Regions from separate parts of the Peribacillus sp. AS_2 genome, predicted to be linked through region 2. Evidence: predicted binding sites of a transcription regulator. Region 2 holds the regulator's gene; the other holds the start of a gene.
The links. The regulator NrdR, encoded in region 2, represses ribonucleotide reductase genes. The targets are predictions, from matches to a motif close to AACACNATATATNGTGTT.
Positions count from the first base shown of each region.

Region 1 (12,042 bases), on a different contig from region 2:
CTGCAGCAGGTGCCCACGGTGAATGGACAGGATTGATGATGATTCGCGCTTTTCACGAAGCGAATGGCGATACAGAACGGACGAAAGTGATTGTACCTGATTCGGCCCATGGTACGAATCCTGCCTCTGCCACTGTTGCCGGACTAGAAACGATTACAGTGAAGTCCGATGAAAATGGGTTAGTCGACCTTGAAGATTTAAAACGTGTTGTCGGACCTGATACGGCGGCCTTGATGCTGACGAACCCCAATACATTGGGATTGTTTGAAGAAAATATTTTGGAAATGGCACAACTTGTCCATGATGCAGGTGGGAAGCTTTATTATGATGGAGCGAATCTGAATGCAGTCCTATCAAAAGCACGACCGGGTGACATGGGCTTTGATGTGGTTCATTTAAATCTCCATAAAACATTCACAGGCCCGCATGGCGGCGGCGGCCCGGGTTCTGGTCCTGTAGGTGTGAAGTCCGACTTGATTCCTTACTTGCCTAAACCTCTTATAGTCAAGCAAGGTGAGCAATTCGCCCTTGATTATGATCGTCCGCAATCCATTGGCAGGGTAAAACCTTATTATGGTAATTTCGGAATAAACGTGAGGGCATATACGTACATCCGTTCAATGGGTCCTGATGGCCTTAAAGCCGTCACAGAGAACGCGGTCATCAATGCCAATTATATGATGCGCAAGTTGGAACCTTATTTTGACTTACCATATAATCGTCATTGTAAGCATGAATTCGTATTAAGCGGACGCCGGCAAAAGAAATTGGGGGTAAGGACTCTCGATATAGCTAAAAGATTGCTGGATTTCGGGTATCATCCTCCAACCATTTACTTCCCGTTGAACGTGGAAGAAGGAATGATGATAGAACCGACTGAAACCGAGTCAAAAGAAACGCTGGATGCGTTCATCGATGCGATGATCCAGATTGCCAAGGAAGCGGAAGAAACTCCGGAAATCGTTCAGGAAGCTCCGCATACAACCGTTATAAAGCGGCTTGATGAAACTCTTGCTGCAAGAAAACCCGTATTGCGTTATCAAGCTTAGATTAGTAGCTTACACGAAAAAATCCCTGCCTGCCGGCGGGGATTTTTCATGTTTATGTAAGATTCCATTAAAGTCCAACAGTTGACTTTCTTTTACTTGAGCTATGGAATTAAAAAGAGCCCATGCCGAGATGGGGTCTTATTTCTTTGCTTTGATTTTCCCGGTCCACATTTTGAAACCGCCCTTTAAGTGAAAAAGTTCCCTGTAGCCCTTTTTGTATAGCATGGCTGCAGCTCTGCCGCTGATGATTTCGCTTTGAGCGTACAAATATACAGGCTTGTCCGGCCTAATTTCGACCAAGCGGGTTTTCATTTGAGTCATAGGGATGTTTCTTGCGCCTAAGATATGACCATTTTCGAAATCATTCGGTTCCCGCACATCAATTAGCTGCACTTTTCTGTAGTTGGCGATAAATTCGTCCTGTGTTAGTGTTTTAACGATTTTACGCTGGCGGTACCAATTAAAAAGTGAATACGCAATAACCACTCCGAGGATGATGAGCAGTGTATATAATATTTCCAAACATAAAAACTCCCTTCTACCTTAACGAATACAGACAATCTTTATTATATAATTGCTTTACCCAATAATCAAAAAGAATTTTCATCAAATTCTTCATGACTTGATAGCACTTTCTTTTTTAGAGTGTTAAAGTCTGTTAAACTACTACATGTGAGTTTTTTGTGGGGGATTGAAAAACGTCTATCGAAACGAGGGGTAAGGATGACTAAAGAAAAATGGGGTTTTATAGATTCGGGGTATTGTTCACCGGCTTTTAATATGGCGCTGGACGAAGCCCTGTTAAACTGGCAAAGCAAAGGGGAAATTCCGCCGATCATACGATTTTACGGCTGGGATCCAGCGACATTGTCGATCGGTTATTTTCAAAAGGCAGAAGCGGAGATTGATCTGGAAGAGGTCAAAAGGCAGGGCCTTGGTTTTGTTCGCAGGCCGACAGGAGGACGAGCGGTACTGCACGAACATGAATTGACTTATAGTGTAATCGTTCCAGAATCCTATCCGGGAATGCCAACCACCGTTACTGAAGCTTATCGTGTCATTTCTGAAGGAATATTGATGGGGTTCAGGAATCTTGGATTGGATGCTTATTTTGCCGTGCCTCGAAGCGAACAGGAAAAAGCGGCTTTAAAATCGCCCAGGTCTTCCGTCTGCTTTGATGCACCTAGCTGGTATGAACTGGTCGTTGAGGGCAGGAAGGTCGCTGGCAGCGCTCAAACCAGGCAAAAAGGCGTCATCCTTCAGCACGGGTCCATTTTGCTTGAGCTTGATGATGATAAGCTCTTTAGCGTATTTAAATTCTCAAATGACAGGGTTAAAGAGAGAATGCAAAAAAACTTAAAAAACAAAGCTGTGGCCATGAATGACATTGCCGGGAGAAAGATAACCATCCCTGAAGCGAAAGAAGCTTTCGAAAAAGGTTTTGCCGAAGGACTTTCGGTCGATTTAGAGCCATATGTCCTCACCGAAAAGCAATTGCTGGAAGTGAAGGCCATTACAGAAAGCAAATATGAAAGCGATGAATGGAATTTCATGAGATAGAGGAAGCATAATTAGAGTGGATAATAAAAAGTTTTTTCAGATTTGTTTGACCGAATAACACATCCCTTGCAGGGATAAGCCCTAAAAGGGATGGGGAAAAAGCAAGGTCCAAATTAATTGAAATCTGATGAAAAATTATTATAAATCGACATTTTCCTCCCTTTTGCTAACTATATTAATTGATTTAACGTTTGACAAAATAAAAAGTTATTCAAAACAAACACAATATATAGTAGTTGAAATATTTAATGCGACACTATATATTGATTTTTGAGTTTCGCTATGATAAATTTAGGGTACTTGTTAAGCGAAACGGACATGTAAGGCTACATAAGGATTTTTGCGGCAGCAAGAACGGATCATGAAACATATAAAGGAGAGGGAATTATGTCGGTTGTAATAAAAGAAGCTTTAAAGGTTGATCTAGATAGGTTGAATAAGGATATTTCTTTATTTCCCCAGGTTCACCCTGTAACTGCTGATATGAAAATGGCGCATAAGGGAGTGTCCCGTCTAGTCATGCTTGACCGCTATTCTTTTAAGGATACTGAAAAAATCACACTCTCGGCAGGCGATTTCGTCGTGTTGACGATTAAGGAAGATCCGAAATTCCCGGCAAGGGGTCTCGGTTACATCGTTGAAATTGATTGGGAAACCAAAAAAGCCAAGGTATTGGTGGATGAAGAATTCCGTGGCGTATTGGATAATCCGGAAGAAGTCGAGACGGGAATTGTAAACCGTCCATTGGATATAATCGAAAAGCCTCTTGAAATATACTATGAACAAATTGCGAAACGTAATGCAACGGGATTGGCATCAGTGGAAACCACGGAAGAAAAAAGAACGGAATGGTTCAATAAATTCTATGAAGAATTAAAGAACCTTAATTTCGTCCCGGCAGGCCGAGTATTATACGGTGCAGGTTCCAATACGGATGTTACTTATTTCAACTGCTATGTAATGCCATTCGTACCGGATTCACGTGAAGGCATTTCAGAACATAGGAAACAAGTGATGGAAATCATGAGCCGCGGCGGCGGAGTGGGTACGAACGGATCGACACTGCGTCCAAGAAACACTCTGGCAAAAGGGGTAAATGGAAAATCCTCGGGTTCAGTGTCATGGCTTGACGATATTGCAAAACTGACGCATCTTGTTGAACAGGGCGGCAGCAGACGAGGCGCGCAAATGATCATGCTTGCTGATTGGCATCCCGATATTGCAGAGTTCATCATTTCCAAAATGCAAAATCCAAGGATTTTGCGTTACCTAGTGGAAAACACTAAAGATGAAGCCATCAAGAAATATGCCACGGATAAATTGAAATTCACGCCGCACACGGAACAGGAAACGGCTATGTATCAAGGGATCATCAATTATAAGGAGATTCCTGGCCAAGGCGGGTTCAGCGAGAAAATCATTAGGGATGCAGAGGAAAAGATCCGTACAGGCGGAACATACAGTGTCCATAATTCGGATTTCTTGACTGGAGCCAATATCTCCATTTGCCTGACCAAGGAATTTATGGAAGCGGCCGAACAAGATGCGGAATATGAATTGCGTTTTCCTGATGTTGAAAGCTATAATGCCGAAGAAATGGCCATTTACAATAAAGAATGGCATAATGTCGGTGATGTTCGCGAATGGGAGAAAATGGGTCATAAAGTCCGTGTTTACCGTAAAATCCGGGCTAAAGAGCTTTGGAACTTAATAAACATTTGTGCAACATATTCTGCTGAACCAGGTATTTTCTTTATCGATAATGCAAATGAAATGACGAATGCCAAAGCATACGGTCAACAGGTTGTAGCCACGAACCCTTGTGGAGAACAGCCATTGGCTCCATATTCAGTATGTAACCTTGCTGCTGTCAATCTGGCTGAAATGGCTGATAAAGAAAGCAAAACTGTTAATTTCGAGAAACTTAAGCAGACAGTTGAAGTCGGTGTGCGCATGCAGGACAATGTCATTGACGCAACTCCTTATTTCTTGGATGAAAACAAAAAACAGGCACTGGGCGAGCGACGGGTTGGACTAGGTGTAATGGGTCTGCATGACCTGTTGATCTACTGTGAAACGGAATATGGCTCTGAAGAAGGAAATATCCTGGTTGACAAGGTGTTTGAAACGATTGCGACCACAGCTTACAGGGCTTCGGTGGAACTTGCTAAAGAAAAAGGCAGTTTCCCGTTCCTGATCGGGTCAACGGACAAAGAAACCAATGAGCTTAGAACACGTTTCACACAAACCGGATTTATGGAAAAAATGCCGGAAGATATCAGGGAAAGTGTTGCTGCACATGGTATCCGTAACTCTCATTTATTGACAGTGGCTCCTACGGGAAGTACAGGAACGATGGTTGGGGTATCAACAGGTCTTGAACCGTATTTCTCCTTCACGTATTTCCGCAGCGGCCGTCTTGGTAAATTCATTGAAGTTAAGGCTGACATTGTACAGGAATACTTGGATCGCCATCCAGAAGCCGATACAGAAGAGCTTCCAAAATGGTTCATTTCCGCTATGGAATTAGCTCCAGAAGCACATGCTGATGTTCAATGCATCATTCAACGCTGGATTGACAGCTCGATCAGCAAGACGGTCAATGCCCCAAAAGGATATACTGTCGAACAAGTTGAAAAGGTATATGAACGTCTATACAAAGGCGGAGCAAAAGGCGGAACGGTATATGTGGATGGCAGCCGTGACAGTCAGGTCCTTACGCTCAAAGCGGAAGAAAACCAAATGGACGAGCAGCTTGAAATGGATGAATTGACAAATGTGGAAGAAAAGAAAAAAGTTGTATTGGTCGATACGATAAATGAGCTGCGTTCGACGAATGTTACAATTGGTTCGGAAGTGGGTAACACTTGCCCCGTATGCCGTAAGGGTGAAGTTCAGGAAATGGGCGGATGCAATACGTGCACGAATTGCGGAGCGCAATTGAAATGCGGGCTATAAGCTGATGCAAAGGAAGTCGTTAAGTATGCTGCAAAGCTATCTTAACGGCTTTTTTTTAGAGTCATTAATCCGGGCAGTGATAGTCTGTTCAATTAAATACCAATAGGTGAAGACCGAATAATCGTAAATTCGGTCTTCTTTTCACGTTCAATCAACCATTTTCATTTTGCTGCCCTATTTCCTTTTCGGCTAGATATTGGTTGCCATCTTTCAATACCGAAAATTCATCGACGGAGTCTCCCGGTATATTCCTTGGATTTGGAAATTTATTATCTGTTTGAACGGTGATCGTTTGTTTTCCCATTCCATTTGTCAAGAAGTCTCGTTTATTAGCCATATCGCATCTCCTTCATTTTGAATTTCCAAGTAAAAACAATCATGAGGATAAAAGAATAAAGAAAAACTATCCTTATCAATTAGATTGTGTAGTTCGATTGAAAGTATGAACAAATCGAAAAAAGAATGGAGATCGAAATGAAACCATTTATGCCACAGTTAGTATATATCGAGCCAAGGGCATTGGAATACCCGCTTGGCCGGGAATTGAAGAAGAAATTCGAAGATTTGAACATTGAAATCCGTGAGACCACATCGCATAACCAAATAAGGGATCTTCCTGGAGAAAATGATCTGCAAAAATATCGTGTCGCCAAATCGACACTCGTGATAGGAATCAGAAAAACATTGAAATTCGATTCTTCAAAGCCATCTGCTGAATATGCCATCCCTCTTGCTACAGGGTGCATGGGGCATTGTCACTATTGTTATTTACAGACGACACTCGGATCAAAGCCATATATTCGGACATATGTGAATCTTGACGAGATTTTCGAGGCAGCCGAAAAATATATAAATGAGAGAAAGCCTGAAATTACCCGTTTTGAGGCAGCCTGTACATCGGATATCGTCGGAATTGATCATTTGACACATTCGTTAAAAAGGGCCATAGAGTATTTTGGGAAAAGTGAATATGGGGTTCTTAGGTTCGTCACTAAATTCCATCATGTCGATCATCTGTTGGATGCTGAACATAATGGAAAAACGAGATTTCGCTTCAGTATAAATTCACGTTATGTGATAAAAAATTTCGAACCCGGGACTTCGAGCTTCGAAGAACGGATGGAAGCGGCACGTAAAGTGGCAGGTGCCGGATATCCCCTGGGTTTTATCGTAGCTCCAATATACCGTCATGAAGCATGGAAGGAGGGCTACCATGAATTATTCGAACGGTTGAGTGAGGCCTTAAAAGGGGTGGATATCCCTGACTTGACTTTCGAATTAATCCAGCATCGGTTCACTGGTCCAGCAAAAAAAGTGATTCAAAAAAACTATCCGAAAACAAAATTGGAACTGGACGAAACGAAGCGTAAATATAAATGGGGCCGATATGGAATTGGTAAATATGTTTATCAAAATGAGGAAGCGGCAGAACTGGAAACGACCATTCGTGGGTATATAGCGGAATTTTTCCCGAAAGCGGAAATTCAGTATTTTACCTGAATCAAGGCAATTTTCTTTTTGAAACTGTCATAAATCGCTCTAATCCTGCTTAGAAATGTAAAGACCGGATTAGGGGAGGGCAGCTATGATTATTGACGGCGTTTTTTCCGGAGGCGGGATTAAAGGCTATGGTTTAGTGGGAGCCCTGCAGGAATTAGAAGAAAAGGGATTTGTATTCCATCGAACAGCAGGGACGAGTGCAGGATCCATAATTGCAGCATTCGTAGCGGCTGGGTACACGGGAAAAGAAATGGAAAAGTTTTTTCTTGATATAGATTTAAGCGGCCTGCTGGATAAAAGGCGTGGTCTTTTGCCTATCCCATTTGCCAAATGGCTTCTTTTATACTGGAAACTGGGCCTTTATAAAGGCAACGCCTTGGAAGCATGGGTCGCCGGTAAACTTGCCGAAAGGAATGTAGTCACCTTTAAGGATGTTCGGCCGAAATCACTCCGTATCATAACCTCTGACATTTCAAATGGGAAATTGGTCGTACTGCCTGATGATTTGCCTAATTATGGAATAGACCCGAGCACTTTTCCAGTGGCAAAGGCAGTAAGAATGAGTTGCAGCATTCCGTATTTCTTTGAGCCAGTCAAACTTAATGTCGGAAAAAGCAAGTTCCTTTTTGTTGATGGAGGTGTGTTAAGCAATTTTCCAATGTGGTTATTCAATTCAGATCATGTTAGAAAGGAAAGACCGGTCATTGGCCTGCGGTTAAGCGTCGATGAGATATGGAAACCGCATGAGGTGGATAATGCGGTTGAATTGTTCTCCGCACTATTCAAAACGATGAAAGATGCCCATGATGCTAGGTATATTTCCAAGAAACACGTCCATAATATTGTATTCATCCCGATGAAGGGAATTTCTGCAATGGATTTTAATCTGAATGATGAAAAAAAGGGTGAATTGATCAATAAAGGCAGGCAGTGTACGAAAGAATTCCTTAAAAAATGGACTTATTGATGTTAAATAAAAAATCGGGCTCTTAAAAAGAAGCCCGATTTTTCTTTTTATTCTTTTTCCCTTCGATGACGGTTAAGTGACTATCCGTTTTCTTTCTCCATTTTATTTTCTTTGATGATTTTGCTGCAGAGAAGCTAGCCACATTATCTTTTTTCGAAGTTCGGTTTTTTAGCCTTTTTTTCGATTGGCGGGCAGCCTTTCGGAATGCTTGCTGCTCTTTCTTAACTGGTTTTCCCTTTGTTAATCCGGTATAAATCATATAAATAATCCCTGCGACAATGGCTATTATGAGAATGTTTCTAAAAAAGCCAATCGGGTCATTAAATAGTCGGCTCAATAGTCCGAGGACTCCGAGGGCGATGATTCCGTATATCATGAAAGATATGAAACGTTTCAACAAAGACACCTCCTTAAGAGCATCATAAGCATTTTTAGCTTATTTTAAACATTCTAATTGTGAAATATTTGAAAAAAATGAAGATCATTCATTTAGTTAGTATATGATTTTTCATCATCAAAATGTGTATAGATGTTTTACACAATTACATCCGATTCTAAACCTTTTTCGGTCTCTTTTTCCATCCTCAACAGTTCTTGGAAGGATGCCAATGCGACTTCGACTTGATCATCGGTAGGGGCTTTGGTTGTCAATAACTGAAGCCAAAGGCCGGGATAGCCAAGGTAACGCAGGATGGGTGTGTCCCTTACTTTGTTAGTCAACTGCAAGACTTCGAATGCTATGCCGAGTACGACGGGGATAAGCAAAATGCGATTGACGACACGAACCCATAGCGGATCTATTGGTACAAGAAGATAGACAAACATCCCTACAATGACAGTAAATAAAATAAAACTGCTGCCACAGCGATAATGAAGGCGGGAACTTGCCTGCACATTTGCAACCGTCAATTCTTTTCCGCTTTCAAAGCAATTGATCACCTTATGCTCTGCTCCGTGATACTGAAAGACCCGCTTGATCAATGGCGTCAAGGAAACTACATAAATATATACGAGCAGTAAGATCAGCTTGAACAAGCTTTCCACTAATACCTGAGCCGTATGGCCACTGAAAATGGGTTCTGTCAATTTTGCGAGGAAGACAGGAATCAAGGTGAAAAGCAATTTCCCAAATAGGAAGGAGATCACACCGATCACGGCAACACCTAGCCAAAGACTTAATTTAGAGGGGTCTTTCGTTTCTTTTTTCGTTTCGACCTGTTTTTCCCCGTCTTCTTCTTCTTCATACTGTTCAGTTGAAAAGTTAAGATGTTTCGAACCGGTGGCACTTGACTGAATCAGTGATACGATACCCCGTAGAAACGGTATTTTTTTTAAGCGGTTTACAACAGGTTTCGATTCACGCGGCAGATGATAATATACAATCGTCGAATCTTTGCGGCGTACCGCAGTGACTGTGTGATGTTTGCCACCGAACATGACGCCTTCCACTACAGCCTGCCCTCCATAAACGGGTTTTTGAACCTCAGACATTTCTACACCAACCTAATAGTTATTCACGTAGCTCTCTCATGGGTGCTAACATGTGTATTATCAAGCATCACAAGGGTTTAAGGCGGTCCTCCAAAATGGAAGGGAAGCTTTATCCCCTGCAATTGCTTTTTGAATGTTGAATCACAGAAAGGTATTATCCTGTGTACATTATAAATTTCAACAGAGGAAGGGGATTTTCCTCTGAAAAAAGCAGATTATTTATGATTTAATCATACAGAATTAATCACAAAACCTCTAGTGATTCTCCTCCCCAATAATAAAAAAAAATAGTTCTATTTAACAAAGGGCATACTACGTAGCGGAGGTGTTTGATATGTCTTCTAATGAAAATGGACAAATTCAACAGGAATATCAAAGCATGTTAATCTACAATGTACTTGCTGTCGGTTTTGTTGGGGGGGCTTTAGCCAGTTTTATTGGAATCCTAGCCCATTATGTTAACTTTATGGATTTTAGCCCAAAATTCATACTGACTTCGTGGTCAAATATGACCTGGATCGATCATTGGCTCGGTACGGTAATGACCATGATTTTATTCGGAATTTTATCCGTGGGGATCGCTTTTATATACTATAGTCTCTTTAAAAGGATGAAGAGTATTTTTCCGGGTATTTTTTTGGGGGTGGTCTGCTGGGCTTTACTTGTATTTGTCCTGAAACCGATGTTCATCGATTTACCAACCTTTTATAAAATGTCAGCAAATACGGTTATAACAAGTGTATGCATTTTTATTATATACGGTCTTTTTGTAGGGTTTTCTATATCATATGATCATCAGGAATATATACGCCATAAAAACAAGGCCGAGAAGCAATCGGAAAGCTGATTGCTTCTTGGTTGTAAAAAAGTAGTAAGACAATTTGGAATTATGATAGAATGTTCATGGAAAGCAATCTTTTAACATGAGCAGGTGTTTGATGATGACAAAAATCTTACTAATCAATGGTCCGAATTTAAATCGCTTGGGGAAGCGGGAACCTGCGCATTATGGATCCTCGACGCTTGCGGATGTGGAAGCGCAATTAATGCTGCAAGCACAAGGGTTAAATGTGGAATTAACCTCTTTTCAAACTAACCATGAAGGAGCGATTATCGACAAGCTCCATTGGTCAGAGGATCATGGGATCGACGGGATTATCATTAATCCCGGGGCTTTTACTCATTATAGTTATGCGATTCGTGATGCAATAGCCGGAATTGATGTTCCAGTGGTGGAAGTGCATATTTCGAACATACATGCCCGTGAAAGCTTTCGACATGAATCAGTGACCGCTGCGGTATCGGCGGGACAGATTGTCGGCTTGGGGATACACGGTTATGAATTGGCGTTGCAGGCGATCACAAAGATTGCAAAGGGGGAAATTAAATGAATAAACTAATGCGCTTAAGAGCCTCGATGGAAAAGGTGGGCATTGATGGTTTTTTGATCACCAGTACATATAACCGCCGATACATGACCAACTTCACGGGAAGTGCAGGCGTTGTCCTCATTTCCCAAAAAGAAGCTAAATTCATCACTGATTTCAGATACGTGGAACAAGCGGGCAAGCAGGCACCGGACTATGAAGTCGTTCAACACAAAGGAACCATCATGGAAGAAGTCGGCAAGCAGGCTAAAGCGATGAACATCGGCAAGCTTGGTTTTGAGCAAGAGCACCTGACTTATGCTACATATAAAGCTTATGAAGCGGCCATTGATGGCCAACTTTTGCCGGTGTCTGGGGTTATTGAGAATTTACGCTTGATAAAGACTTCGTCAGAGATTAAGATATTAAAGGAAGCGGCTGCTATTGCTGATGCTGCGTTTACGCATATTCTGGATTTCCTGCGTCCAGGGATTACGGAACTGGATGTATCCAATGAACTTGAATTCTTTATGAGGAAACAAGGGGCAACTTCTTCTTCCTTCGATATTATAGTAGCATCCGGCATAAGGTCCGCACTTCCGCATGGAGTGGCTACTGATAAAATCATCGAAAAAGGCGATTTTGTCACATTGGATTACGGGGCATATTATAACGGGTATGTGTCTGACATCACTCGGACATTAGCGGTTGGCAAGCCAAGTGAAGAACTTATTAATATTTATGACATTGTTTTAGAAGCTCAACTGAGAGGAATGGCTGGGATCAAACCCGGTATGACTGGCAGGGAAGCGGATGCACTAACTCGAAATCTAATTGAAGAAAAGGGATATGGGCAGTATTTTGGACATTCGACCGGACATGGAATCGGCCTTGAAGTTCATGAAGGTCCAGCATTATCCTTTAGGTCTGATATCATTTTAGAACCAGGTATGGCTGTAACCGTTGAACCGGGCATTTATTTACCGGGCGTAGGCGGAGTACGGATTGAAGATGATACAATCGTTACAATTGACGGTAACGAAGCACTTACTCATTCAACTAAAGAGTTAATCATTCTGTAAACATGTACATGTAGGAGGACAAATTTATGATTTCTGTAAACGATTTTCGCACGGGTGTTACGATTGAA
Region 1 covers NZ_JAPTGA010000007.1:71,067-83,108, reverse strand. The annotation lists gene gcvPB (aminomethyl-transferring glycine dehydrogenase subunit GcvPB) at 1-1,049, shown strand, start outside; gene OTG27_RS14180 (rhodanese-like domain-containing protein) at 1,188-1,571, opposite strand; gene OTG27_RS14175 (lipoate--protein ligase family protein) at 1,773-2,609, shown strand; gene OTG27_RS14170 (vitamin B12-dependent ribonucleotide reductase) at 2,997-5,567, shown strand; gene OTG27_RS14165 (hypothetical protein) at 5,719-5,904, opposite strand; gene splB (spore photoproduct lyase) at 6,042-7,067, shown strand; gene OTG27_RS14155 (patatin-like phospholipase family protein) at 7,153-8,034, shown strand; gene OTG27_RS14150 (SA1362 family protein) at 8,057-8,431, opposite strand; gene OTG27_RS14145 (DUF1385 domain-containing protein) at 8,569-9,525, opposite strand; gene OTG27_RS14140 (YqhR family membrane protein) at 9,860-10,372, shown strand; gene aroQ (type II 3-dehydroquinate dehydratase) at 10,467-10,916, shown strand; gene OTG27_RS14130 (M24 family metallopeptidase) at 10,913-11,974, shown strand; gene efp (elongation factor P) at 12,001-12,042, shown strand, end outside.
Region 1: OTG27_RS14170 (vitamin B12-dependent ribonucleotide reductase) is a predicted target of NrdR. The motif match lies at 2,829-2,846, and genes of this name have one in related genera.

Region 2 (12,042 bases):
GAGCTATAACTACATAAACCTGTATGACTGGAGGAAGACGGATTTGGATAAAAAGCTAGTGCTCATAGATGGAAACAGCATTGCATACCGTGCGTTTTTTGCGCTTCCGCTCTTGAATAATGATAAGGGGGTCCATACGAATTCCGTGTACGGATTCACCATGATGCTCAACCGCATTCTTGAAGAAGAAAAGCCAACGCACATACTTGTGGCATTCGATGCGGGTAAAACGACATTCAGGCATGCATCATTTAAAGAATATAAGGGGGGGCGCCAAAAAACGCCGCCAGAATTATCCGAGCAATTCCCTTTCATTCGGGAGCTGCTTGATTGTTTTCAAATAAAAAGGTATGAACTGGAGAACTACGAAGCCGATGATATTATCGGTACGCTGTCTTTACAAGCGGAAAAAGATGGTTTTGAAGTGAAGGTCATTTCCGGTGATAAGGACTTAACGCAATTATCCTCCCCTAGTACGACAGTTTCCATCACGAAAAAGGGGATTACTGAAATTGAGGAATACACTCCAAAGCATATACATGAAAAATACGGTCTATCCCCTTTGCAAATCATTGATTTAAAAGGGCTGATGGGAGATGCCTCCGACAATATCCCCGGTATTCCGGGTGTTGGTGAAAAGACTGCCCTTAAATTATTGCATCAATTTGAAACGGTTGAAAACCTTCTGCAGTCGATTGATGAGGTAAGCGGACAAAAATTGAAAGAGAAAATTGAAGAACATAAAGACCTGGCCTTATTAAGCAAAGAGCTGGCTACGATAACGAGGGAAGCGCCGCTTGAAGTTTCCGTTAACGAGACCGAGTACACGGGCATGGATCAGGATCGGGTCATCTCATTCTATAAGGAGCTTGGTTTTTCGACTTTACTCGATAAATTGGATGTAACGGAAAGCGCACCGATTGAACAGGAGAAGATAGAGGTACACACTGCTGAAATGACAGAAGGAATGTTTGCAGATGAAAGTGCCTTGTATGTTGAAATTTTAGAAGATAATTATCATCGAGCCGACATAATAGGGATCGCCATCAGTAATGAACAAGGTCATTTTTACTTCAATGGAGAGGATGCTCTGAGTTCCGATGCATTTAAATCCTGGGCAGAGGATGAAACAAAAAAGAAAACGGTTTTCGATGCGAAGCGTACGGTCGTGGCACTGCGTCATCGGGGAGTCGAAATAAAAGGCATCGATTTTGATGTGTTTTTGGCATCCTACATCCTTGATCCGGCAGAGTCAGTGGACGAAGTCGCAGAAATCACGAAAACCCAAGGTACTATCCGGCTTGAAACAGATGACGTTTTTTATGGAAAAGGTGCAAAACGCAAAATACCTGAGGAAGCGGAATTGAGGGAGCATATCGCCAGAAAATCGAAGGCGATCTTTTCACTGAAAGAACCGATGATAGATAAGCTGCAAGAGTTCGAGCAGTATCACCTATTTACGGAACTGGAGCTGCCCTTGTCGATCATCCTGGCAAATATGGAATGGCAGGGAATCAAGGTGGACATAGGCCGACTGAAAAACATGGGACAGGAATTAGCCATTCGCTTAAGAAATATCGAAGCGCGAATTTTCGAATTGGCTGGAGAGGCATTCAATATCAATTCACCTAAACAGCTTGGGGCCATCCTGTTTGAAAAGTTGGAGCTTCCGGTCATGAAGAAAACCAAAACAGGTTATTCGACTTCAGCCGATGTATTGGAAAAACTGGAGAGCAAGCATGATATCGTTAAGGAAATACTGTTGTATCGCCAGCTTGGTAAGCTGCAATCTACTTACATTGAAGGATTGCTTAAAGTGGTCAATGGCAAAACGGACAAGGTTCACACCCGGTTCAACCAAGCATTGACCCAGACCGGCCGGTTAAGTTCTACAGATCCCAATCTCCAGAATATCCCGATCAGACTGGAAGAAGGAAGGAAAATCAGGCAGGCCTTCATTCCTTCCGAAAAGGATTGGATCATTTTTGCTGCCGACTACTCCCAGATCGAATTACGTGTCCTGGCGCATATCGCCAATGACAGCGGATTGGTGGAAGCATTCCAGGCCGGGATGGACATCCATACAAGGACAGCCATGGACGTATTCCATGTATCGGCAGATCAAGTCACCTCGAACATGAGGCGCCATGCCAAAGCGGTCAACTTCGGAATCGTTTATGGTATAAGTGATTACGGACTATCGCAAAGTCTTGGAATCACGAGAAAAGAAGCTGGAGAGTTCATCGAGAAGTATTTACGAAGCTTTCCAGGTGTTCAGGAATATATGGAAGAAAGCATACATGAGGCCCGTCAAAAAGGATATAGCACGACTCTGATGCAAAGAAGGCGATATATACCTGAGATAACAAGCAGGAATTTCAACATCAGGAGTTTTGCCGAACGGACAGCGATGAACACGCCGATTCAAGGCAGTGCCGCTGATATCATCAAGCTTGCCATGATCAACATGAATAAACGCCTGAAAAAGGAGGGGCTCAAAACGAGAATGCTTCTACAGGTTCATGATGAATTGATTTTTGAAACCCCTCCTGAGGAACTCGAAATCCTTAAAGTGATCGTTCCGGAGGAAATGGAAAATGCCATTGAATTGAACGTGCCCCTTAAAGTGGATTATGCTTTCGGGCCAACATGGTTTGATGCCAAATAATAAAAGATAGGTGATTGCAATGCCAGAACTTCCAGAAGTGGAAACAGTCAGAAGAACGTTAGAGCAGCTCGTACTCGGAAAAGAGATCAAGGAAGTGTCCGTTTTCTGGCCAAAGATCATTAAAGCGCCTGAGCCTGTCGAACAGTTTCAGGATGCCTTAAGGGGGCAGACGATTTCTGCAATAGGCCGTCGGGGCAAGTTCCTCATTTTCACCTTGGATGATTATTCGCTGGTTTCGCATTTAAGAATGGAAGGGAAATACGGCGTTCATCCAAAAGAAGAGCCGTATGATAAGCATACCCATGTGATCTTCACTTTCACTGATGGCAGTGAACTTCGGTACAGGGATGTCCGGAAATTCGGAACGATGCATCTATTTGCCAAAGGGGAAGAATTTGAACAGTTGCCCCTGCTGCACTTAGGGCCTGAACCGTTATCCGAAGATTTTACTGTCGAAGGTCTTCGTGCGAAGTTGGCAAGAACCAACAGGAAAATCAAGCCCGTTCTCCTTGATCAAACCGTTGTCGTCGGGATTGGGAATATATATGTGGACGAGTCGTTATTCCGTTCCGGTATCCATCCGGAGAGAGTGGCATCTTCACTCTCGTTGCAGGAAATCGAAACGTTGCATGCTGAAATCATTGCGACGTTAGGTGAAGCTGTGGAAAAAGGCGGAAGCACGATTCGTTCATACATTAATTCCCAAGGGCAAATCGGCATGTTTCAGTTGGAACTGAATGTTTATGGAAGAAAAGGCGAGAACTGCAAAACATGCGGCACGCCACTTGAAAAACTGGTTGTTGCAGGACGCGGCACACATATTTGCCCGTCATGCCAGCCGCTAAAATAGGTCATGTTTATTCAAACACATCGGATGGGCTCCTTCCATATACTAGGGTAGCAACGAGTAGGGAAGGAGTAATATTCCGATGTGGCTACAAATTATTTTTCTCGCTTTTGCAGTTAGTATTGACGGATTTGGCGTCGGTTTGACATTCGGTATGCGGAAGATGAAAATCCCCTTAAGGTCAATAGCGGTCATCTCATTTTGTTCTGCATTGAGTTTAGGTATAGCGATGGTCATCGGACAATTCATCAGTCAGCTCATATCTATCGGGGCGGCTGAAAAAACAGGCGGCATCATCCTCATTTTTCTTGGTGCCTGGATGGTATACCAGTATTTTAAGCCTGAAAAGGATTTGAAAGATGATAGATATCATGAAAAGATCATCTTTAATTTTGAAATTAAATCACTTGGGGTAGTCATTAATATTTTACAAAAACCATTGAATGCCGATTTTGATAAATCAGGTACGATAACAGGTGTTGAAGCGCTTGTTCTGGGGTTTGCACTTTCGCTGGATGCGTTCGGGGCAGGAGTTGGAGCGGCTATGATCGGGATTTCACCGATCATCCTCGCAGGGTGCATCGCTGTTATGAGTTCGATTTTCATTTGGAGCGGAATTCAAAGCGGAAAATTGCTTTCAAATAATAAAGTTGTTCAGCATTTGACCTTTCTCCCAGGTGTATTATTGATCATCATCGGTTTATTCAAGTTATGATAAGGTTAAAAGGGGGGAGCTTATGGGACAAATCATCGGAATCACCGGAGGCATTGCCAGTGGGAAAAGCACCGTCAGCCTCTATTTACAGGAACTCGGATTCACGATTGTCGATGCAGATCTGGCTTCCCGTGCTGTCGTTGAGCCAGGTGAAGAAGCCTATCACCAAGTTGTGAAAGCATTTGGAGAAGATATCTTATTGACGGATGGGAATATAGATCGCGTAAAGCTTGGGTCGATCATATTTAATGATCAAGAAAAGAGATTGCTGTTGAATGGCATCGTGCATCCTGCCGTCAGGAATTGGATGCGGCTGAAAACGGAAGCGGCACTATCATCAGGAGAAGAAACGGTGTTCATGGATATTCCGCTCCTATTCGAAAGCAAGCTGACATTCATGGTGGATAAGACGCTTTTGATCTATGTGGATGAGCAAGTACAATTGAAGCGATTAATGAATAGGAATGGTCTTTCGGAGGCGGAGGCACTTGCCAGGATCAATTCGCAAATGCCCTTGGCCGATAAAAAGGCCTTAGCGGATGCTGTCATCGATAATAATGGTGACATTAATGAAACGAAGCGGCAAGTTAAGGCCATACTTAGCGAATGGTATGTCATATAATCATGATAAAAAGAAGAAACCGCCCGGTTTCTTCTTTTTATGTTGAAAAAATAAAACAATCCGCATTTTTATTAGCACATTTCCTCTGAATTATGTTATACTAATTACATGTGAAAGGTAATAAGTATAACACTAATATTTCTGGAGGGTCCGAACAATGAATTCAAGAATAGCGATTAACGGATTTGGGAGAATTGGAAGAATGGTTTTCCGAAAAGCCATATTAGACGAGAGTTTGGACATTGTTGCAATAAATGCAAGCTATCCAGCTGAAACTTTAGCACACTTACTAAAATATGATACGATACATGGTAAATTCGACGGTATCATTATAGCTGAAGATGATTCACTAGTAGTGAATGGCCGCCAAGTAAAACTAATAAATAACCGCGATCCAAAGCTATTGCCTTGGAAAGAGATGAACATAGATATTGTAATTGAAGCCACTGGCAAATTCAATGATCGTTCTAAAGCGGCTCTTCATTTAGACGCAGGAGCAAAAAGAGTAATATTATCAGCCCCGGGTAAAAATGAAGACGTTACCATTGTAATGGGAGTGAATCAGGAGGTGCTGGAAATTGACAAGCATTTCGTCATATCCAATGCATCTTGTACAACGAACTGCCTTGGACCTGTTGCAAAAGTGCTTGATGAAAAATTCGGCATAAACAACGGTTTAATGACAACGATACATTCTTATACAAATGATCAAAATAATATCGATAACCCGCACAAAGACTTAAGACGTGCCCGTGCCGCTGCGGAAAGCATGATTCCTACGACTACAGGAGCTGCAAAAGCCATCTCACTAGTGTTGCCGCAATTAAAAGGCAAACTTCATGGAATGGCGATACGCGTACCGACACCAAACGTATCTTTAGTCGATCTTGTTGTGGATTTGAACCGTGATGTCACGATTGAAGAAGTGAACCAAGCCTTCATCGATGCTTCAGAAAATGAACTCAAAGGAATCATGGAATTCACGATGGAACCTTTAGTTTCCAGTGATTTCAAAACGAATCCACACTCTGCAATCATCGATGGATTGACTACGATGATGATCGGTGACAGGAAAGTGAAGGTCCTTGCTTGGTATGATAATGAGTGGGGTTACTCCAACCGTGTAGTGGACCTTGTAAAATTGGTTGGCTCCGAGTTGAAAAAAATGTCCGAAGTCGAATTATCAGTAAAATAAAATGAAAAACCCGAGCCTGCTAAAATTTTTTAGCGGGCTATTTTTCATGCAGTGATCCATGAATTCCCGGCTGCTTTATGGCACTGAATAAACAAAAGACGGAATTTGCTCCACATTGGAACCTTCGCTATATCCCCATTACATATAAAGTTTATCTTTCCAAAAATTCAATTTGGAGTTGCAAAAAAAATTCAAACCATATATACTATGAATCGTGAACTTCTTCAAAACGGTTTGCATGATGGCTACTTAAAGGGTTAGGACCTCTTTGGACTAACTTTCCCCCGTGGTAGTTATCAGAACTTATTTTTAAATCATGGTAAGGGGGAAGCTTAATATGGAAACAGCTTACACTATGGAAACAATGGGTAGACATGTCATTTCTGAACTTTGGGGTTGTGACTTTGAAAAACTGAACAATATCGATTTAATTGAAAAGATTTTTGTTGACGCTGCTTTGAAATCAGGTGCAGAGGTACGAGAAGTTGCCTTTCACAAATTTGCTCCACAAGGAGTCAGCGGGGTTGTCATCATTTCTGAATCACACTTAACGATTCACAGTTTTCCAGAACACGGCTATGCGAGCATTGATGTCTATACATGCGGTAACTTGGATCCGAATATTGCGGCAGATTATATTGCAGAAGCTTTGAATGCGCAAACACGTGAAAACATAGAATTACCACGTGGATTAGGTCCTGTACAAATGAAAAAAGCCAATATAAGTGCCCTATAAAAAAATGTATACACAGAGATGCCATGGGTGCATCTCTTTTTTAATGCAATGAATCGGCAGTCTGATTCACTTTATTGGAGAGGATTGCCTTGAAGCACAATGCCCTTGGCAACGGTGCTTCAACGGCAGAACAAAAAGTGCCTGCTGCCGGAAGTTACACTTTTTACTTGTACTGTCCGTTCCTTTTAATATAAGATTAAGATAGAGAAGTAATTCCTTGGGGAACATTTAGATAGGGGAGTCCTACATAAAATACGGAGCTGATAATGATGAAATGCCCATCATGTCAATATAACGGAACAAGAGTGCTCGATTCCAGGCCAGTCGATGAAAGTAAATCGATTCGACGACGCCGTGAATGTGAGGCATGTGGTTTTCGATTCACGACATTTGAAAAGGTGGAGGAAACACCGCTTATTGTAGTGAAAAAGGGCGGGACACGTGAAGAGTTCAGTCGTGATAAAATCCTGCGTGGCTTAATCAGGGCTTGCGAAAAACGTCCGGTTCCCTTGAAAGAACTAGAGCAAATTACCAGTTATGTAGAAAAAGAACTACGCAACCAGGGCATATCGGAAGTGAAAAGCGACAGTGTCGGCGAAATGGTAATGGACAAGCTGGCAGAAGTCGATGAGGTTGCCTATGTAAGGTTCGCATCCGTCTATCGACAATTTAAAGATATCAATGTCTTTATTGATGAACTGAAAGATTTAATAAATAAAGAAAGAAAGCAGAGCTGAAGATTCACTTTGGCTCTTTTTTCACTACATCTTTTGAAAGGTTTGAATGGAGATGTCAATGCATTGGCAAGAATTGCTCCCAGCTGATTCATATTTGGTCTCATCTGCGGGGCTGCTTCATGATTATGATCGGAAAATACTTACCCGACTATATCAACCTCTTATTGGACCTATCTGCATTAGCCTATATATGACGTTATGGAGTGAGTTGGAGGAAAACAGGCTATGGTCGGAAACCTCCTCGCATTATCAATTAATGAATACCATCGGCCTTAAGTTAGGTGATATTTACGAAGCACGCCTTTTACTTGAAGGAATCGGCCTGTTGAATGTATATAAGAAATCGAAAAATGAAACGAAGGAATTCATTTATGAGTTAAACCCGCCGCTTTCACCCCAGCAGTTTTTCACGGATGGAATGCTGAATATCTACTTATACAAAAAAATCGGTAAAGCTCAATTCAACCGGTTAAAGAGGTTCTTTTGTGATGACCATATCTTAACCGATCAATATGAAGGTGTGACTAAATCTTTTGCGGAAGTATTCTCATCAGACCATTTGGACTCTTTATATGTAACGGATGAAGCGAAAAACGAATGGAAACCGGTGCCTGAACAGCAATACATCGATCGGGCGGAAGGCGTTGAGCCGTCGGGGTTTGATGACTTATTCGATTTTGACCTTTTATTTGCCGGGATGAAATCCTCGATCGTGCCGAAAAAGGCTTTTACTCCTAAAATAAAAAGTACGATTGCCAAACTCGCTTTTTTATATGGCATTGATCCGCTGGAAATGCAAAAACTAGTAATGGATGCCGTTTCATTGGATGATGAGATTGATGAGGAATTGCTTAGAAAGGCGGCAAGGGACTGGTACCAGATCGAACGGCAGGCCGATATGCCTTCCCTTGTCAATCGGGTGCAGCCAATTCGTGAACGGACACAAAAAGAAGAACCGAAAACAAAGGAACAAGAGTTAATCCGTCATTTGGAGACGATTTCCCCGAGGGAGCGGCTGATGCAATTGTCTGGCGGTGCAGAGCCGTCAAGCGGTGATTTGAAAGTGGTTGAGGGCGTGATGATCAACCAAAAGCTGAATCCGGGTGTCGTCAATGTCTTGATTGAATATGTCATGCTCAAAACGGATATGAAGTTCACGAAAGGTTATGTGGAAAAGCTGGCAGGCCATTGGGCACGGCTAAAGGTCTCAACAGTCGTCGAGGCGATGGAACTGGCCAAAAATGAACATAGGAAATATCAGGACTGGGCTCAAGGAAGCAGGAATGCTGCGAAGGGCAGCCGGAAAAAGGCGATACGGGAAGAAGTGGTTCCTGAGTGGCTTGGGAAAAAAGAAGAAGCACAGCAGGAGCAGAATGAGGATCAGCCTGAATTGGATGCCCAAAAACGCGAACTTCTGGAGAAATGGAAGCTGTGGAAAGCGGGAGGTGAAATGAACGATGGAAAAGATTAATAGGTCCCTTAATAAATTGGCCAATACAAATCAATTTCAACAGCGTTATGAAAAGCTGAAACAGGAGATTTTTGAAAACGAACAAGTGCGGTTATTCATGAATGCCAACAGCTCGACGGTCACGAAGGAAATGATTGATAAAAACTTGGGGAAGCTTTATGAGTTCACTTCACAGAGCAATAAGTGTGATAAATGTCCGAGCTTGGATGGCTGCATCAATATGATGCAAGGGTATTATCCTAAATTGGTGGTGCAAGGAAAAGCCCTGAACCTGCATTATGAAGTCTGCCCGAGGAAATTGGCAGAGGATGAAAAGCGGAAACGAGAAAAGCTGATCCGCAGCCTGTATGTACCGAAGGATATTTTAAAGGCCAGCATTGAAGATTTTACCCAAACGGATAATGAAAACAAACGCTTGTCTGTCCTAAGTAAAGCGATGTCGTTCATTATGGAATATGAGCCGGGTAAAAGGCAAAAAGGCTTGTATATATATGGGAAATTCGGTGTTGGGAAAACGTACTTATTAGGTGCTATCGCCAATGAACTTGCAAAAAGGCAAATTTCCTCCCTTATAGTCTATGTACCTGACTATTTGAGGGAACTTAAGGGATCGATAGGTGATAATACGGTCAATGAAAAAATTGAAATGGTGAAAACGGCACCTATCCTCATGCTTGATGATATTGGAGCGGAATCCATGACGAGCTGGGGACGCGATGAGGTTTTTGGTCCGATTTTGCAATTTAGGATGCTGGAAAACCTGCCGACATTTTTCACTTCGAATTTTGATATGAATGGCCTGGAGAACCACCTGACCTTTTCACAGCGCGGTGAGAAAGAAGAAGTGAAGGCGGCCCGGGTACTGGAAAGAATTCAATATTTAGCTGAGCCGGTCAAGCTTGATGGCGTGAATCGGAGAAGATGAAGAAAAGTGGTCTCTTAATGGAGGTCACTTTTTTCTTCTTACAAGGCCCATCCTACTTCTAAACACGTCCCCATCCCCATATACATGAAAAAAGAAGCAAGGGGGAAGGGGGGATGTCGTAGTGCAAATTTTGTTTCAAAACGATTCAGAGGCAATGAAATTACTGAATTTCGTTTCTGTCCATCCACTGGGGGCAGAATTTCAAGCATATATTCGATTTATTCCGCAACAAGGCATGCACGTGGATATAACGGAATCTTCAGGTGATGAATGGCTAATTCTGCTTCGTGATGCATTCCATTCTTTTTTATTGGAAGAAAAGACGCTTCCTGTTCTGGAGCAAATTATAGTCGGTAAATTTTTTTATAGGGAACGGGAAGAAATTGAAGCCATCATTGAAATTGCATCATCCATCATCGAGGCGGAAAGAGCCAGGAATCAAGATGGAGCATTCAGTACGGAGAAACGATTGATTGAGGAAGGACTTCAAAGCATCTTGGCTGGAAAGGTATCTTTTTCATTCGATTCTTTTACGACCTTCCGTTTAAAATCGTTTCAGCACACTTTGGAAAAGTATGTCGTCAAGGCGATTGATGAATATAAGCTGGAACAGGACTATCAAAATTTCATTGCTACGCTCCGTGATTGCCTTCAAGGGCAGGAGACGAAATTAAGAAAGCTTCACCTTGTCAACCGGGACGGTTTTCACTTCTATGATCAGAAATTCAGCAAACTCGACCGTCCAAAAATCAATAGTATGATTGACAGGAGGCTTCTTGCCAAAAGCTCACTTTTTCTCGATACGGTGATACTTGCCCCGCTTTTATCGATTGCTCCTGAAAACTTGTGCATCTATACCGATGACAAGGAAGAGGGGCTCATCCAGACCATTTCAAGGATTTTCGAAGAACGGGCGACTATCTTGCCACTTTCATCATTTTCTATGCAGTTGAATGAACTTTCGTGGAAAAAAGAAAATTAACCTTGATTTTCAACGTATAACAAATTATAATTTCCTACATACTATTAAAAAACTAAAAGTTATGATGAGGACAAGGGTATTCTAGTCGCCGATTATCAGAGAGGGAAGCCAACAGGCTGTAAGCTTCCTATTCGCATGGAACACTTACCACCTTTAAACTTCGGCTCGGAAAGCAGGCATTCTGCGAATATGAGCTGACGGGAAGCTGCCGTTACCAAGTTACAAGTGCCATTTTGCCGTGAAAAGCAAGCTGGAACGAGGGTGGAACCGCGGGTTAATGATATTTATTACTAAGCTCGTCCCTGTTTTATACAGGGGCGGGCTTTTTTTGTGTTGTAATGGAATCAAAAACCTGTAATTTGTTCGAACAAATAAGAAGGAGTGAAACTGAATGTCAGAACTACTGAAAATATCTTTTCCTGACGGAGCGGTCAAGGAGTTTGCTAAAGGCACAACAACTGAAGACATCGCTGCATCCATCAGTCCTGGTTTAAGGAAAAAATCCATTGCCGGAAAATTCAATGGTGAATTATATGATTTAAAACGTCCGATTGAACAAGATGGTACAATCGAAATCGTCACACAGGACGCAGCGGATGCTCTTGAAGTATTGCGTCACAGTACAGCGCACTTGATGGCACAAGCGATCAAACGTTTGTTCAAAAATGCTAAATTCGGCGTAGGGCCAGTCATTGAAGGCGGCTTTTATTATGATATGGATCTAGAGGAATCATTGACTCCCGAAGACCTTCCATTGATTGAAAAAGAAATGAAAAAAATCGTCAACGAAAACTTGGCAATCTCCCGCATCGAAGTGAGTCGTGATGAAGCGATTTCCCGTTTTAAAGAAATCGGCGACGAATATAAATTGGAATTGATCGATGCGATTCCTGCCGATCAGCAGGTAACACTGTATGAGCAAGGGGAATTCTTTGACCTTTGTCGTGGAATTCATGTTCCATCAACTGGGAAAATCAAAGAATTCAAGCTATTGAGCATCGCTGGAGCATACTGGAGAGGCGATAGCAAAAACAAAATGCTTCAACGCATTTACGGTACGGCTTTCTATAAAAAAGAAGATTTGGCCGAACACCTGCGTCTCCTTGAAGAAGCCAAGGAACGTGACCATCGTAAAATCGGCAAA
Region 2 covers NZ_JAPTGA010000008.1:120,919-132,960, forward strand. The annotation lists gene polA (DNA polymerase I) at 44-2,668, shown strand; gene mutM (DNA-formamidopyrimidine glycosylase) at 2,688-3,518, shown strand; gene ytaF (sporulation membrane protein YtaF) at 3,598-4,230, shown strand; gene coaE (dephospho-CoA kinase) at 4,253-4,852, shown strand; gene OTG27_RS15940 (glyceraldehyde-3-phosphate dehydrogenase) at 5,010-6,047, shown strand; gene speD (adenosylmethionine decarboxylase) at 6,403-6,783, shown strand; gene nrdR (transcriptional regulator NrdR) at 7,053-7,520, shown strand; gene OTG27_RS15955 (replication initiation and membrane attachment family protein) at 7,579-8,991, shown strand; gene dnaI (primosomal protein DnaI) at 8,978-9,916, shown strand; gene ytxC (sporulation protein YtxC) at 10,038-10,898, shown strand; gene thrS (threonine--tRNA ligase) at 11,290-12,042, shown strand, end outside.